Regions from separate parts of the Pseudoalteromonas sp. SaAl2 genome, predicted to be linked through region 1. Evidence: predicted binding sites of a transcription regulator. Region 1 holds the regulator's gene; each other region holds the start of a gene.
The links. The regulator FliA, encoded in region 1, starts transcription of late flagellar genes. The targets are predictions, from matches to a motif close to CTAAAGNTNNNNNNNNNNNNGCCGATA.
Positions count from the first base shown of each region.

Region 2: pomA (flagellar motor protein PomA) is a predicted target of FliA. The motif match lies at 1,984-2,010, and genes of this name have one in related genera.
Region 3: ACU8V8_RS04265 (VC2046/SO_2500 family protein) is a predicted target of FliA. The motif match lies at 2,541-2,567, and genes of this name have one in related genera.
Region 4: ACU8V8_RS03080 (DUF4402 domain-containing protein) is a predicted target of FliA. The motif match lies at 2,664-2,690, and genes of this name have one in related genera.

Region 1 covers NZ_CM129605.1:758,870-763,084, forward strand. Annotated here, with positions in the region: gene flhF (flagellar biosynthesis protein FlhF) at 1-556, shown strand, start outside; gene ACU8V8_RS03565 (MinD/ParA family ATP-binding protein) at 549-1,409, shown strand; gene ACU8V8_RS03570 (RNA polymerase sigma factor FliA) at 1,436-2,146, shown strand; gene cheY (chemotaxis response regulator CheY) at 2,187-2,570, shown strand; gene ACU8V8_RS03580 (protein phosphatase CheZ) at 2,587-3,354, shown strand; gene ACU8V8_RS03585 (chemotaxis protein CheA) at 3,369-4,215, shown strand, end outside.
Region 2 covers NZ_CM129605.1:2,731,556-2,735,770, reverse strand. Annotated here, with positions in the region: gene dxs (1-deoxy-D-xylulose-5-phosphate synthase) at 1-533, opposite strand, end outside; gene ispA ((2E,6E)-farnesyl diphosphate synthase) at 638-1,525, opposite strand; gene ACU8V8_RS12930 (exodeoxyribonuclease VII small subunit) at 1,529-1,771, opposite strand; gene pomA (flagellar motor protein PomA) at 2,074-2,841, shown strand; gene ACU8V8_RS12920 (flagellar motor protein MotB) at 2,844-3,764, shown strand; gene ACU8V8_RS12915 (hypothetical protein) at 3,917-4,215, shown strand, end outside.
Region 3 covers NZ_CM129605.1:890,523-894,737, reverse strand. Annotated here, with positions in the region: gene ACU8V8_RS04280 (general glycosylation pathway protein) at 1-676, opposite strand, end outside; gene ACU8V8_RS04275 (hypothetical protein) at 831-1,421, opposite strand; gene ACU8V8_RS04270 (DUF6172 family protein) at 1,531-1,839, opposite strand; gene ACU8V8_RS04265 (VC2046/SO_2500 family protein) at 1,985-2,506, opposite strand; tRNA gene ACU8V8_RS04260 (tRNA-Tyr) at 2,619-2,703, shown strand; tRNA gene ACU8V8_RS04255 (tRNA-Tyr) at 2,752-2,836, shown strand; gene rplS (50S ribosomal protein L19) at 3,312-3,671, opposite strand; gene trmD (tRNA (guanosine(37)-N1)-methyltransferase TrmD) at 3,705-4,215, opposite strand, start outside.
Region 4 covers NZ_CM129605.1:649,865-654,079, reverse strand. Annotated here, with positions in the region: gene ACU8V8_RS03095 (MSCRAMM family protein) at 1-697, opposite strand, end outside; gene ACU8V8_RS03090 (fimbrial biogenesis chaperone) at 723-1,517, opposite strand; gene ACU8V8_RS03085 (DUF4402 domain-containing protein) at 1,526-1,999, opposite strand; gene ACU8V8_RS03080 (DUF4402 domain-containing protein) at 2,009-2,608, opposite strand; gene ACU8V8_RS03075 (SPOR domain-containing protein) at 2,730-3,353, opposite strand; gene galU (UTP--glucose-1-phosphate uridylyltransferase GalU) at 3,444-4,215, opposite strand, start outside.

The DNA of each region.
Region 1 (4,215 bases):
GCTGATCACAACTGATACCTACCGTATAGGTGCTTATGAGCAACTTGCGACGTATGGCAGAATTATTGGTTGTGGGGTCAAGCAAGTAAAAGATGCTAACGAATTAGCAGAAGTGTTATACCATTTACGAAATAAACGACTAGTATTAATTGATACTGCGGGTATGAGCCAACGTGATTTACGTTTAACAGAGCAGTTAAATACATTAATGCGTAATCAACGCGTAGATATTCGTAATTATTTAGTATTAAGCGCAACAGCACAAATTAACGTATTGCAAGAAACCGTTAGGCACTTTAAGAAAGTGCAATTAAGTGGCTGTATTTTCACCAAATTGGATGAATCACTAAGTTTAGGTGAGATTATTAGCGTAGCGATTCAAAATCGTCTTCCAATAGGGTATCTTACTAATGGTCAACGTGTTCCAGAGGACATTCGTGTCGCTAATGCAGAGAAATTAGTAAAAAAAGCGGAACAATTGTATTTAAAAAGAACAAAAGCACAACATTCACGACGTCAAGCAGTGGCGTCAAGCACAGTAGGGATGTATGATTAACACAGTATTAGATCAAGCAAGTGGCCTGCGAAAAATGAGTCAAAACAATAATAACGGTGTAAAAGTTATCGCTGTAACTGGTGGTAAGGGCGGTGTTGGTAAAACCAACGTGTCATTAAACACTGCAATCGCGCTTGGCCAGCTAGGCAATAGAGTTTTAGTACTGGATGCCGACTTAGGTTTAGCAAATTGTGATGTGATGCTTGGTTTACGTGTAGAGCGTAACTTATCCCATGTTTTATCGGGTGAATGCGAGTTAGATGAAATTTTAGTAGAAGGCCCCGCAGGCATAAAAATAGTTCCCGCGACGTCCGGTTCACAAAGCATGGTGGAATTATCCCCGTCTGAGCATGCTGGTCTTATCCGTGCTTTCAGTGAATTAAACACTGAATTTGATATTTTAATTGTTGATACCGCTGCCGGTATTTCTGACATGGTGTTGAGTTTTTCTCGTGCAGCACAAGATGTTATGGTTGTTGTATGCGACGAACCTACCTCAATCACCGATGCTTATGCCCTCATAAAGGTCCTTAGTCGTGAGCATGGTGTTTATAAATTTAAAATAGTTGCCAATATGGTTCGTAGCATGCGTGAAGGCCATGAACTATTTGCTAAATTATCTAAAGTAACTGATCGATTTTTAGATGTCTCTATGGAGTTGGTTGCTACCGTTCCTTACGATGAAAACATGCGTAAATCTACCCGCCGCCAAAAAGTAATTGTTGAATTATTTCCAAATTCTCCAGCGGCAGTTGCCTTTAAAACTTTGGCGACAAAAGCAGTTAAATGGCCAATACCTAATCAACCTTCAGGCCATTTAGAGTTTTTCATAGAAAAATTAGTAAACGGCTAACTATGACAGCGTCGGTGAGCAAAGCGATGGGCTATCAATCCACAGCAAATTTAAATGCAATAGTTGAAAAGCACGCGTCGCTGGTGAAGAAAGTGGCGTGTCACCTAATTGCACGTTTACCACCGAGTGTACAGCTAGATGATTTAATTCAATCAGGCATGATAGGCTTGATCGAAGCGTCGAAAAACTTTGATGCTGCAAAAGGTGCCAGTTTTGAGACCTTTGCAGGTATTCGCATTCGTGGTGCAATGCTTGATGAAATGCGCCGTGGTGATTGGGCCCCTCGTTCAGTTCACCGCAATAGCCGTATGGTTGCAGAAGCAATTACAGAATTAGAAAGTCAATATAATCGTGAGCCTAAGGATAGTGAAGTTGCTGAAAAACTTGATATTACGCTAGATGAGTACCATCATATTCTAAGTGATGTAAACTCAAGCAAAGTTCTGGGTATCGAAGACTTAGGGGTTGATGAAGATGTTATAACCCCAGTTGGGCAAGACTTAGCACTGGACAAGCCCTTTAATAACGTTAAGAATGAACGTTTTAATGAATCCTTGTTAGCAGCAATTAAGTCGCTACCAGAGCGTGATGGACTTGTTCTTTCGCTCTATTACAACGATGAAATGAATTTAAAAGAAATTGGGCACATACTCGATGTTAGCGAGTCGCGTGTGAGCCAGATACATGGTCAGGCGATGATTAAGCTAAAAGCAAAAATCAATGACTGGATAAATTAGTAGTAAGTAAATATAGGTTCAGACCTCACCGGAGGATGTTTTGGATAAAAACATGAAAATTCTTGTTGTTGATGATTTTTCGACGATGAGACGTATTATCAAAAATCTGTTAAGAGATTTAGGTTTTACTAATGTGCAAGAAGCTGATGATGGTTCAACAGCTTTACCAATGCTACAAAATCAAGAATTTGATTTCGTAGTGACTGATTGGAATATGCCAGGTATGCAAGGTATTGATTTATTACGTGCGATCAGAGCTGATGACACGCTTAAACATATCCCTGTGCTGATGGTAACAGCAGAAGCTAAAAAAGAACAAATTGTTGCTGCTGCTCAAGCCGGCGTTAATGGCTACATCGTAAAACCTTTTACTGCTGCAACACTTAAAACCAAATTGGAAAAAGTGTTTGAGCGCCTAGGCTAATTAATAGGAGAGGCTTATGTCAGCACCTGCTGCGCCTCAGATCACTTTAGAACAAGCCCGTCAGCTTGTTGTTCATCTTGAAAACGGTGAGCAAGATAAAGCTGATCAGCTCATCCTTGATGCGGCGACAAAAGAGCAATCAGAACTTTTTGCTGAAGTTGGTAAATTAACCCGCCAACTTCATGACGCGTTGAAGAATTTTGAACTCGATACGCGACTCTCAGACTTAACAACTGATGCAATTCCTGACGCAAAGCAGCGTTTAAATTATGTTATGGAAATGACAGAAAATGCTGCTAATAAAACCATGGATGCAGTTGAAGCCAGTTTGCCATTAGCACAAGGGTTAGCCGATGAAATCGCGCAGATAAAGCCGACTTGGGACCGTTTAATGAGTCGTGAGATTGAGCTCGGTGAATTTAAAGCACTGTGTCATAGTTTAGATAAATTCATGAACCACTCCCACACCAAGACTGACGAACCGCAAGGTCTAATGACTAATGTGTTAATGGCGCAAGATTATCAAGACTTAACAGGGCAAGTGATCCGCCGCGTAATTGACTTAGTTAGAGAAGTTGAAGATAGTTTAATACATTTATTGACTGCATTTGGTAGTCATGAAATTGGCGAAGCTAAGACTAGAATAGCAGCTATAGAAGAAATACCGCCTGCAAAAACGACATTAGCAGGTCCTGAAGGGCCAATTATTGATAAAGAGTCGCGAGATGATGTTGTCAATGGGCAAGATGATGTTGACGATTTACTGTCAAGTTTGGGCTTCTAAGAGGAGAGCACTGCATGAGCTTTGAAGTCGATGAAGATATTTTACAAGATTTCCTAGTTGAAGCTGGAGAAATTCTTGAGCTTTTATCAGAACAGCTAGTAGAACTTGAAAATAATCCAGATGATACCGAGTTACTAAATGCTATTTTCCGTGGTTTTCATACCGTAAAAGGTGGTGCGGGTTTCTTAAGTATGACAGAGCTGGTAGATGCTTGTCATGGTGCAGAGAACGTATTTGATTTACTGCGCCAGGGCGTTCGTACAGTTAACTCAGAGCTCATGGATGTTATATTACAAGCGCTCGATACAATAAATGAAATGTTTGCGACGATACAAAATCGCGAACAACCAGAGCCTGCCGATCCTGAATTACTCGCTATCTTACACAAATTAAGTCAGCCGCCCAGTGCCGATGAAGAGCCCGCTCTAAACACGCCAACGCAAGAGCCTGTGACAGTCGTAGAAGAACCAAGCTCAGCAATCGATGAAGATGATCCTTTTGCTTTTGATATGCTGTTCAATGGTCAAGTCGACGACAAGCCAGAAGACGCGCATATTGATGAAATCACAGAAGATGAGTTTGAAAGCTTATTAGATGAATTACACGGCAAAGGGCAAAGTCCGGTAACAGATACCAGTGCTGCAGCTCAAGAGAGTACCAATAGCAGTGATATCACCGATGATGAATTTGATAGCTTACTTGATGAATTGCACGGGGTAGGTAACTTTGGTGCAGTAAACCCTGCTCCAACTCAAGAAGCACCTAAAACTGCTGAAGTGAAAAATGTTACGGTGAGCTCTGCATCAGACGATGAAATCAGTGATGACGAATTCGAAGCGTTACTTGATGAGTTGCATGGCA
Region 2 (4,215 bases), 1.8 Mb from region 1:
AGAATGATCAACATGTCAGATTTTACATCACCGAGGTGGTTCATTGCTTCAAATGCCATACCGGCAGTGATAGCACCATCACCAATTACCGCGACTGTTTTGCGACCTTTACCTTCTTTTTGTGCTGCAATAGACATACCAAGGGCAGCAGAAATAGAAGTGCTTGAATGACCCACACTGAAGGTGTCGTATGCACTCTCATCACGATATGGAAAAGGGTGCAAGCCATCCTTTTGGCGAATTGTGTGCATTTGGTCACGACGACCGGTAAGAATTTTATGTGGGTAGGCTTGATGGCCTACATCCCAAACTAATCGATCTTCAGGTGTATTATAGACATAATGTAAAGCTACAGTGAGTTCGACAGTTCCTAGGCCTGATGCTAAATGACCACTACTTTGCGACACTGAATTAAGTAAATAATCACGTAGCTCATCGCTAAATGCAGGTAGTTTGTCTTGCGCTAAATCACGCAGCTGGGCTGGTTCGTCAACCAAGCCTAATAATGGATACTTGCTACTATCAAGTGTCATGATTTTTAATACATCCTTCGCTAACCAGAAGTTATTATAACCCAATGTTACTCTGGTTTATTAGTTATTTTGTACGTCTTTAGCTGTTTGGTATTGAGCTATGCTTAATAATCGCGTTCAACAATATATTTGGCTAAATTTTCTAGTTGCTCAGTATCTGCATCTATTTTTGCTAAAGCTTCGAGTGCTTGATTTAATAGTTGTTGTGCTTTTTGTTTAGCCCCAGCAAGGCCTAGCAATGCCGGGTAGGTTGCTTTATTTGCTGCAATGTCCGAACCTTGTGGTTTTCCTAGAGTGAAGGTGTCACCTTCGACATCAAGAATATCGTCCTGTACCTGAAAAGCCAAGCCAATAGCATTGCCAAATATTGTCAATTGTTTCAGGGTTTGCTCATTAACACTCGGTGCGCTTAATGCTCCAAACGTTATTGCACAGTTTAATAATGCACCTGTTTTAAGTTTGTGGATTCTCTCAAGGGCAGCTAAATTGATTACTTGATCAGTGGCAGCTATATCCAACGCTTGTCCGCCTACCATACCTTCAATACCTGAAGCTTTACTTAATGCGGCAATCATTTTTACTTGTTGGTTCGCAGGTATTTTGAATTCATGGTTCGCGATTAAATCAAACGCTAATGTTTGTAAGGCATCACCAGCTAAAATAGCGTGTGCTTCACCATAAACTATATGGCAAGTAGGTCTACCTCGGCGAAGTTCATCATCATCCATTGCGGGTAAGTCATCGTGAACCAATGAGTAACTATGAATGCACTCAATTGCAGCCGCAAGGATGTCTAAATCTTGTTTGTTTGCACCAAGCATTTTTCCTGTGGCATAAACAAGAAAAGGACGGATACGTTTACCGCCATTTAAAATGCCGTAATGAGTGGCTTCTTTAATGCTATCTTCGGTATCAAGAGGCTGCGAAAAATATCGATTTAGTGTTGCTTCAACATCTTGTCGAGCAGATTTTATCTGTTGTTTTATTAGCACCGACTATTCCACATTATTATTAAAATTGCTTAACGCTGCCTGGGGATCATTACCCATTAAAATAGCCACTTTTTGTTCTGCTTGTTGGAGCTTATTAGACGATGCATTTGCTAAAGCTATTCCGCGTTCAAACTGTTTTAATGATTGTTCAAGCGATAAATCACCTTGCTCCATGTCTGTGACGATTACGGTTAATTCTTCAAGTGCTTGCTCGAAGCTCAAGTTTTCAGGTTTTTTAGTCGCCATAGTGGATTTTACTTAGATGAGATAAATGTGAGGCCAATTTTAGGGGGAATGCTAAACTAGGTCAAAGACTGATGCATTTTTTTTATGTATTTTCGTTTTATGGCGACATTTTAATTAGCTGAACCTAGGGTTAACCCTTGCGGGTTGGGGCAGTTTGATTAGAATGACACTATAATAGGCAGTAAACTTAAATCATTTATTTAACTAAATGATTTAAGTAATTCAATGTTTTGCCGATAAGCAGTTAATAATAAAAGTTTGTTACCTTAAGTAGCAAAATAGCAATTCCTCTGGAGGGGTAAGTGGATTTAGCAACCATTATAGGTATTCTCGGAGCAATTGGCTTAATCGTGATGTCGATGGTGCAAAGTAGTAACGGTGAAGTTGCTATGTTTTATAATACGCCATCAGTTGTCATTGTATTTGGTGGCTCGATTTTTATCGTATTGTCAAACTACACTATGGGTCAATTTTTAGGTATTGGTAAAGTGTGCGCTAAAGCGTTCATGTTTAAAATTGAATCTCCAGAAGAGTTGATTGAAAAAGCGGTAGAGCTGGCAGATTCAGCGCGCAAAGGCGGTTTTTTAGCCCTAGAAGAAGCTGAAATACCCAATGCATTTATGCGCAAAGGGGTTGATATGCTAGTTGATGGCCATGATGCAGATGTAGTAAGGGCGACTTTACAAAAGGATATTTCACTTACTACCACACGTCATGAATCCGGCGCAGGATTATTTAAAGCACTGGCAGATATAGCGCCCGCTATGGGAATGATTGGTACATTAATCGGTTTAGTAGCTATGCTTTCAAACATGGATGATCCTAAAGCGATTGGTCCTGCGATGGCTGTTGCGTTACTAACGACTTTATACGGCGCCTTTCTAGCTAATGTTATCGCCATTCCTATCCAAGTTAAATTAGAGCTGCGTAAAGAAGAAGAAGCAATGAACCAGCGCCTTATTCTAGATGCCGTACTGGGAATTCAAGATGGTCAAAATCCAAAAGTAATAGAAGGTATTTTGAAAAACTACCTTGCAGAGTCTAAACGCAATGTGGATACCGAGGAGTAAACATGTCTGAGCAAGAGTGTAAATGTCCACCTCCGGGTTTACCTGCTTGGATGGGCACATTTGCAGATTTGATGTCATTATTAATGTGTTTCTTTGTACTCTTGCTCGCATTTTCAGAAATGGATGTGCTTAAGTTCAAACAAATAGCTGGCTCGATGAAGTTTGCTTTTGGTGTGCAAAACAAAATAGAAGTTAAAGATATTCCTAAAGGAACCTCCGTGATAGCAATGGAGTTTACCCCAGGTAAACCAGAGCCTACACCAATTGAGACCATTCAACAGCAAACAGTTGAAATGACACAGCAAATGCTTGAGTTTCAAGCCGGGGATGAAAGTTCAGCGGGTGGTCGTCAAGAGCAGCGTGGTAATAAACGTGGTGGTGAGTCACAAAGTACAGCGCAGCAACAAGCATTAGATCAAGCCTCAGCTTCTGCAGATCAAGAACAAGTCAACGAACTGGTTAAAAAGATAGCTCAGCAATTAGAACAACAAATCATGGATGGCGCAATTGAACTTGAATCGCTAGGTCAGCAAATCATTATCCGCATTCGTGAAAATGGCTCATTTCCATCAGGGAGTGCTTTTTTACAGCCCCGGTTTAAGCCTATTATTCAAGACATAGCGACTTTATTAAAAGATGTACCCGGTGAAATTACGGTGTCAGGCCATACCGATGATTTCCAAGTATCTAATGAGCTATACACCAATAATTGGGATTTGTCTTCAAAACGAGCGGTCGCGGTTGCATCCGAAATGCAAAAAGCTCAGGGTTTTGATAAAAGCAGAATGGTTGTTGTAGGACATGCCGAAACTCGGCCGCTTGTGCCAAATGAATCAGATGCTGACAGGCGACGAAACCGCCGTGTAGAGATTTCCATAATGCAGGGCAAAGCCAAGGAATCCGATCCAATCGAAGTTAGGTAATGGTGCTTGGCAAAGTACCTATTTTAGCATAAAGTAAACACTTCTTAACAAGTGTAATGGAGTGACTTATGAAAAAGATTGATAAATATAGCTATATGCCGGGTAATGGTGATGGTGGTGATGACGATAAAACAGATTAAGGTAATTTGATTTTGCCTGATTGGTTTGTTGAAATTCGAATTTTTTTAAGTAACAGCTGGGTTTTTATTCTTAGCCCGGCGATCCTCATTTTTTACTTTCGTAAAGATTGGCCTGCATTTCGTTTTACGCTGATTACCGCTGCCTTCTTTTTGTATGGCACATTAATATATTCAACGCTTAGAGAGTTGGATGAACCTTACATTTGGCGTTATGTTGTCTGGGCATTTAATGATTTAGCGTGGATGGCTTTAATTGCATACCTAGGAATAAAAGATAAAGTCTATCTTTGGCAAAGTGTTCTTGGTCAGCT
Region 3 (4,215 bases), 130 kb from region 1:
CTTCTTCAAGTATGGTTTTACCTAAATCAAAAATAGCCAAAGCAAGTGTTATAAAAATAATGATACTAAATGGCTCTAATGGATCATCTGCTTGGGAGCTGGTAAATAGTAAATTGTATATATCACCAAAGACTTTATAGAGTAAGAACAGCACCAAACAAAACAGACAACTAACAATAACGCCGTAACCCGCTTTAAAAAATGGTGTCATATTTGCGCGTGTACGATCACCCATTATAAACTCAATCAATTGAGTCAAACATACATCAACAACTAAGTAACTTTCCTGTGTTTTAGCTGAGCGAAGTGGCTTTATAGCTGAAATACATAAGTGTTGCGTGGCAATCGAGATATAAGGCGCAGTAAAGCAGGTTTGCTGATGTGCGAGAATTTCTTGAAAGTAAGGACGATCACTTAAATCTTGCGCGTTCCCTTTGTTATTAAGCACTTTCATATACTCACGTTTAAAACAAACGTTATCACCTTGTTGTAAACCATCTTTATCTAAGCAATATTGTAATTCTAAAAACGGATATTGAGCTACCAGCAAACGGTTATCTTGCTGCTTTTTAATGCCATCTTCCAAGGTTGCGAGAATCGAGTTTAGTAAATCATGGATCACTGTTTGATATTCTTGATAACGCTCAACACTAGTTATGTAACTCATTCTTGCCATAGTTGCTTCTCCAAACCGCTGTATATGGGATCCAGCAATAACAGAACCAACTTTATCAAGTTCAAATAAATCAGGTGGTTAACTTTAAAAAAGTGAAAACAATGAGCCATGTTGCACCGTATCTGTGCGGCTATGACTCATTATCGCAGATAAGTTAAGGCCTAATACTGATATTTTTAACTGCAACTACCGCTTTGCCACCCACTGCATCCTTTAAATCTGGCACTAAATAAATTGCGCCAACATGCTCTTTTATTATACCTTTATCTACTGAGCTGGCAGGCGTCCAGCTCGGACGAGAAAAGTCGCTCAGATTAATACATTTAGTTTGCCAATGAGTTTGTGCCGGCAATGTATATTGATAATGAGCGTAACTTTTATCACCCTCACCACCATAATCTTGTTGCGATAGTTTAACGACGAGATCGGTACTACTTTTGTATTCAAGCATAATGCCTGATTGACCTGCGAGGGTTTTATTCGGTAAGTCGTAAATCAATTCAACCCAGGAGTTATTTTTAGCGTCGACTCGTCGCACCCTATTAAAAGCTACCCATACTTGCTCTTCGTGTAGTAATGCTTTTTTAATGGATGCTGTACTACCGTGAGGATCTGTCGCATAGCGCCAGTCACTCTCATTGAGGGGGTGGCTATTGTTTTTAGTAAAGCCACAGCTTTGTTTGGCCATTACTGAGAATGGAAGCAGCGAGCTCAAAACTAACACCGGTAAAATTCTAATGAGCATATCAATTCCTTTTTAATTTTTCACACGCTTACCCTAAACTCGGTTTTATTTCAGGCACAAAAAATGGGCACTCAAGCCCATTTATCTAGCAGTGAAAGCAAGTTATTGCTTAATCATCTGCTTCGTCATCAAAATCATGTGACTGGCGCTGTGCTGGCCTTGCAATGATTTCAACATAAAAAGACGATAAACCCTGCTTTTCAATTTCGCTGATACAATTATTAATCTCAGCAACATGCACAACCTGTGCATCTTCGGCTGTGTTGCCAAATTTACAATCAAATGCCCAATAATCAGCATCGAACGGTAACGTTTTGTTACGCTCTCTTTTCAAATATTTTTTCACTTCATGCTTTGCAGCGTCGACCATGCGAGGGTATTTGATTTTCTCGTGATTCAGCGTGAATGTTTTCTTCATTACTTTCCTAAATTACCTTGGTTTAATGATAATGGCATTTTTGAATCCCATTTAAGGGCATTATAGCAACTGCATATAAATTTGGGTGCTTTTTTTACACTTAACGAAATAAATTACTTTAACGACTAATTATTACAATACAGTGTCATGCTTGCGCTAAGTGAAGGGGCTGATGTAGGGCATCATTATTGAGGCTATCATAAAAGGCTGCTGCGTCCATCTGGGGGTTATCTAGTTGGGTTTCTTTATCAAAGTGGCGCTTACGAACGACTGGCTCACAGTTATCAATAATATGAAGTGGGATGTGATTTTTATCATCACGAATAGCAAGTGGCTCTGGTGATAAACAACTACGTAAGCGTATGTCACTCATGCCTGCTTGTTGCAAACGTTGCGCGTTATGTTCACCAATGAGCATATCAAACTCATCTGGGGCAAGTGGTTGTTTAGGTCCGGCCCCTAATTCAGCGCGTAGCTGGGATTCATCACATTCTTTTGCATCAGCACCAAATGGGGTTTTTGGTAAATGAAACTGACTAAAATCTAGGGCATCATGCGATAGCATTGCTAAAAGTAACGCAAACTCGCCACGACGCGATTCACTCACGCTTTTCGCGAGGCGATTGTCGAGCTGACTCTCTGTGATTAACAATCCATCGATTTGCATAGACTTTAGCCGATTATGTTCATGAATAGATATTTATCGGCATTATTTGATATTTCTTTAGCTTTTTTCTTTACTTAAATAATAAGTTTGCTATTATCGGCGCCGTTGCATTGGAGGGGTTCCCGAGCGGCCAAAGGGATCAGACTGTAAATCTGACGGCTCAGCCTTCGCTGGTTCGAATCCAGCTCCCTCCACCACTTTTCTTACCGCTAAGTTAAGTGGGGCCAAATGTAACAAAATAGTGTGGAGGGGTTCCCGAGCGGCCAAAGGGATCAGACTGTAAATCTGACGGCTCAGCCTTCGCTGGTTCGAATCCAGCTCCCTCCACCACTTTTCTACTCAGTACTACCAACTTTAATCTTCATCTTATATTTTACATCTCAAAATTAATTAACTATTTAGTACATCTCTCGCTCTATTTTTAGACTAATTACTTATTGATCCGCACTGCGATTAAATAATTAAAACACGTTTATTTTAGCGCCATCAAAACCACCCTAAGCCTTTCTATGCCTAGTTTGCTATATTCTATCTTACGATTATTTTAATCTGTAAATCTGCCTCACACGGCCTCTGAGGCTGAGTTTACATTTGAGACACTGGTTGGTTCTAATTTAAAAATGGACGGGGATAAAATACGACTTAAAAGCGTATTACATATTGAGTGGATATTAATTGACGGAATAGATGTGGTTTACTTGACTACTTTACTCTTGCTAACTCTCCCTTAAGCACCCCAAAAACCAAAACAGGTTGTAACCCGAGGGCTACAACCTGTTTTATCTGCGTTGATAAACAGCGCGTATTAGTTAAGTTTTTCTCTAATACGTGCAGATTTACCAGAACGCTCACGTAGATAGTAAAGCTTAGCACGGCGAACTGCACCGCGACGCTTAACTGCTACGCTATCGATAAGAGGGCTGTGCGTTTGGAATACACGCTCAACACCTTCACCGCTCGAGATTTTACGAACTGTGAATGCTGAGTGAAGACCACGATTACGCTTAGCGATTACAACACCTTCAAAGGCCTGTAGACGCTCTTTAGCACCTTCTTTTACACGTACCTGTACAACTACTGTATCACCAGGGCCGAATGCTGGTACGTCTGTTTTAAGCTGCTCATTTTCAAGCGCTTTAATAATATTTTGGTTTACTTTTGCCATTATGTTTCTCACTTTCCTAGGTGTAACTGTCTTCTAGCCACAAGCTTTTTGGTACTCTTGCTGAAATTTTGCGAGTAATACCGCTTGCTCCTCAGTCAGAGCTAGGTTATGCAACAAGTCAGGACGTCGTAACCAAGTTCTGCCTAGTGACTGCATTTGCCGCCATTTAGCTATCTCTTGGTGGTTTCCACTGAGTAATACAGCAGGAACCTGTTTGTCGTCCAATGTTTCTGGCCGTGTATAGTGAGGACAATCTAGCAAGCCATCCGAAAATGAATCTTGCTCTGCTGATTGGTTATGCCCCAACACACCTGGCACTAATCGCGCTACTGCGTCAATTAATGTCATGGCTGGTAGTTCACCACCACTCAAAATAAAATCACCAATTGACCATTCTTCGTCAACATATGACTCTATTATTCTCTCGTCTATACCTTCATAGCGACCGGCAATCAAAATCAGCTTTTCAGAGTTTGCGAGTTCGCTCGCCCCTTGCTGATCTAATTTGCGCCCTTGCGGGGACATATAAATTACTTTTGCACCA
Region 4 (4,215 bases), 110 kb from region 1:
TAAGTTGTAAATCAGCCACTGGGGCAGAAATCACTTGATAAGGGCTGGCTTTCCAAGGTTGGGTAGGTTGATTATTTCCGTGCTGTTGGTAACTAAACTGTTGGTTTCTCCTTTGCTGTTGAGCGACAACAGGAAACAACTCATCGCTGGTTACTTCGAGCGCTAAATTCGCATAATCAGGAGAGACCTTAACCATAAAAGCAGACTCTAAAACTGCTGCATCAATATAAATATCATCACTAATCAATAGTTGTTGTGAAGAAAGTACCACCGCTTGATTATTTACAAGGAGTCTGGCTGGTTTAGTGGCACTGAGTGAAAATAAATTACTTTGCTCAATAAACCACCCCGCTGCAGAGCCACTTGCCGTATCAACATTTATAGCAAGTTGTAATATTTCGACTAACCCAGATAAGCCAAGCAGGACTCCTTGCTCACTTTTTATTGCAAACACTTCACCAAGGTACATATCGTTGAGAGATAAAGAAAAAAGTAAAAATTCACCTGTCGCAATACGGTGCGTAGCAGGCTGGCTAGGTTCAACTGTAGCGGGCTGCAATGCAATGCCCTTCGAGTGAGGTTGATTTAATTTAGCTTGAATCGCTTTCAGCGTGCGCAGCACGTCATTTGGCTGCACAGTGCTTGCAAAGCAGTGTGAGCTTAACAGCATGAGGCCAATGGCCAATATACGAGTCACTTTAATAACTTAATATCGCTTAAAGCTATTCCCCTATAGCCAGAGTGTAAGAGGCAAAATCAACCGCCTTATATTCCTCAGCCCCTTCGTAATCGATTAGCACAACGCCATTTTCAGGTAACCGTTTATCTTTAAATAAACTGAGCGTTGCTATAGCTTTATCAACTTCAGGGTAAATACTTAAATTGCTAATTTCAGCAATTTTCTCTTGCCCACCCGATGCATTTTTAACATAAGCACTGAGCTTGCCATAGCTACTAAAGTTAGTATGTCGTTGCAATTGAACTTGAATTTTTGGCTTGGCTTGATCAGCACTTTTTACAATACTTGCCTGCGTAATAGTCACCTTAGGCTGCTCTGCTTGCTCACGATAAACAACGGGAATACTAAAGCTCATAATCATATTTATCTGTATTCCCGACTTCTGCTCTTTATTCTCATTAGGCAAAGCTTGAAACAATAAATGAGAACGATATTCGCCTGCCTGCAAACCTTTGGGTTTTCGGATAGCAATTTTAACGGTTTGTTTTTCACCCGGTGCTAAGGTCACTTGTTTTGGTGAAAGGCGTGTCATTGGCGATAAACTGTTTGCTGTTACTTGCGCTAAATTATTATAGCCGCCAGCTGGTAAAGCTTGTTTTTCACTCCAAACTACACGATACGTACGTTGTTCATCAGAGTTATTGATCACCGTGACTTTAGCACTGCGCTGACGATCGTCAAAAGTAACACGGGTAGGTGAAATCAATAAGTTTGCCAAGGCCATTTGGCTAAAAAATGCTGTTAGTAGCACACACATCACTGTTAATTTATTGAACATGTCAGTCCTTAGTAGTCAATCGAAATTTCTAAGTTGGTGGTTGAGGAGTAATCGCCATCAGAATAACTTTTACTGCTAGGCTTTGTTATTAAAGTGCCACCAATAAACACTTTAGCTTCACCAAAGTCATCAGTTGTGACTGACTTATTAGATAAACCATTTAGGCGTACTTCAAACTCGGCACTACTGCTGCCTTGTGTATTGTGCTGAACTGTTGCAGTGTTAACCAAGTTCATAGTCAAGCTTGTATTGGCTGGGAAATCAGTCAGTAATAGCTCAGCAGGGCGCCCCTTTTCAAGCACATAAATATTACCTAATGTATTTATGTCGCCGTCAGCTTTGATGATCACAGAGCTCGTGTTTGTATTGCTTGGTATAACCAAAGTACCAAAGTCAAGCGACTGCTGTTCTATACTCTTAGCAAGATAATTAGGGCTGTAAATTAAAGCACTTACAGCCACTGCATACGAAAGTAGGCGCATTAAATATGATTAATACGCAACTTCGATTTGAAAAGTACCAGCATACACACCATCAGCATACGGTTTAGTGGTTACCTTGCTAGATGTTTTTAATGTTGCACCAATATTAAACGATACGGTTCCATCCTGCCCCACTTGTAGGTTAGGTGTACCAGGCGTATAGGGAGCGTTATTATTATCCCCACTGGTGATCACATAATTCCAATCATCAATACTAAAATCAGGGCGGTCGGTATCTTGCCCATTTTCAAATTCTAAATTTGTTTTAGTTGGGTCAACAATTGTTAATACCGCACTTGGTACTGCGTCTGATACGGTGAAAGAGGCTGGCTCACCATCTTCAATAATCGCAAACAACGCATTAGCTGTATTCTTTTTACTCTCTGAAATAGGACTTGCGTCAGGAGTAGCGCTTACAATCAGCTCTGCAATCTCAACACCTGCGGGGTCGGCAACTGCACGTACCTTACCAAAGTTCAGGTCTGCATCTTTTGTTAATACAACTGCATTCTGTACCGTTACTTCTGCTCGAAAGGTCTCAGTTGCAGATATAGCACTAAAAGGCACAGCTAAAATACTTACAGCAAGAATTGAAAAAGATAATTTCATACTAAATCCTTATAAAAGATGGGACATTACCCTATGTTGCCCCTACCTTAGTTATTATCGACACTTAGAACAATTACTTTAAGCTTAATTACTGAAAAATAAGATAAGTCGGCTAAAAATTTTAAAGTGGCTGACCAATAAAAGGGGCACTTAAACATTTTTGCCCCATTTTTTGTGCTATTAAGCAAAAAGCATTAGCTTGCGTATAGTCTTCAAAAGGCCCTACCCGTAGACCATACAAAGTGACACCTTTATTTTGTCGCTCCGTCATTACAAACCCTAATTGACTAAATGCCTGAGGGTATTCACGATAAAGGCGAGCGATTTGCGATTTTACCAGTTGCGGTTTTAAATAAAGCCCTAATTGTGCGCCAGGTAATGCGTCGTTTAAAAGATTAGGCGGTTGATTAGTCGTTGTTGGGATTGTATTGCCTTGAGGTTGTACAGCCATATTATTTGTTTGATGCACCACATCAATGCTATCTGAGCGAAGCTCTACTGGGGTTTGCGCTAATTGAGAGTTTGACGATAGCGCCATAATTAACAGCTTTAGGTCGCCTTCCATTTCAGCCAAACGGCTTATACTATCTTGTTGCTGCTGCCATTGTTCAACGTATTCTTTAACTTGAGAGTCAGAAATAAGCGAAGATTTATTGTCAATTTGGTTATTATTGTTATTAGCGCAGCCACTTAAAGCGGTTGTTACTAAGATTAGAGCTGGCAAAACACGCTGTTTTATCTGCATTTTCAATTAGCTTTTAGAGAACAATATAGTTTATTTTAAGCAAAAAAAGTGCCACTTGGGCACTTTTTTTAAAACATTATATAAATGAACTTATTTTACTAAGTCTTTAATAAATTTACTTAAATCATCTTTAAACTCATCACGACGAAGGGCAAACTCGATTGTCGCTTTTAAATAACCCAATTTACTACCGCAATCATGGCTACGGCCTTTAATCGCGTAAGCAGCAACAGCTTCTTTATCCATCAGCATAGCAATAGCGTCAGTTAATTGAATTTCATCGCCTGCGCCTGCGGGGGTTTTAGCGAGTAGTGGCCAAATATTTTTACTTAAAACATAACGGCCAACAACAGCAAGATTTGACGGGGCTTTATTTACAGGAGGCTTTTCAACCATATTTAAAATACGCGCGTTTTGACCTTGGGTGATTTTTTCATCGCCTAAGTCAACTACACCAAACTTGTTTACGTCTTGCATTGGTACTGGTTCAACCATTATTTGGCTTTCACCGGTTTGCTCAAAGTGAGTGATCATCTCAGCAAGGTTATCTTTTTCAAGATTACTTTCATAATCATCAATGATCACGTCTGGTAATATCACCACAAAAGGTTCATCACCAATAATCGGTGCCGCACAGTTAATTGCATGACCAAGACCTTTTGCTTCACCTTGACGTACATGAATAATCGTTACATCTTTAGGGCAGATAGCTTGCACTTCGGCCAATAATTGCCGCTTTACACGCTTTTCAAGCGTGGCTTCTAACTCAAAGCTGGTATCAAAATGGTTTTCAATTGAATTTTTACTTGAGTGCGTAACCAAAACAATTTCTTTAACGCCAGCAGCAATCGCTTCGCTAACT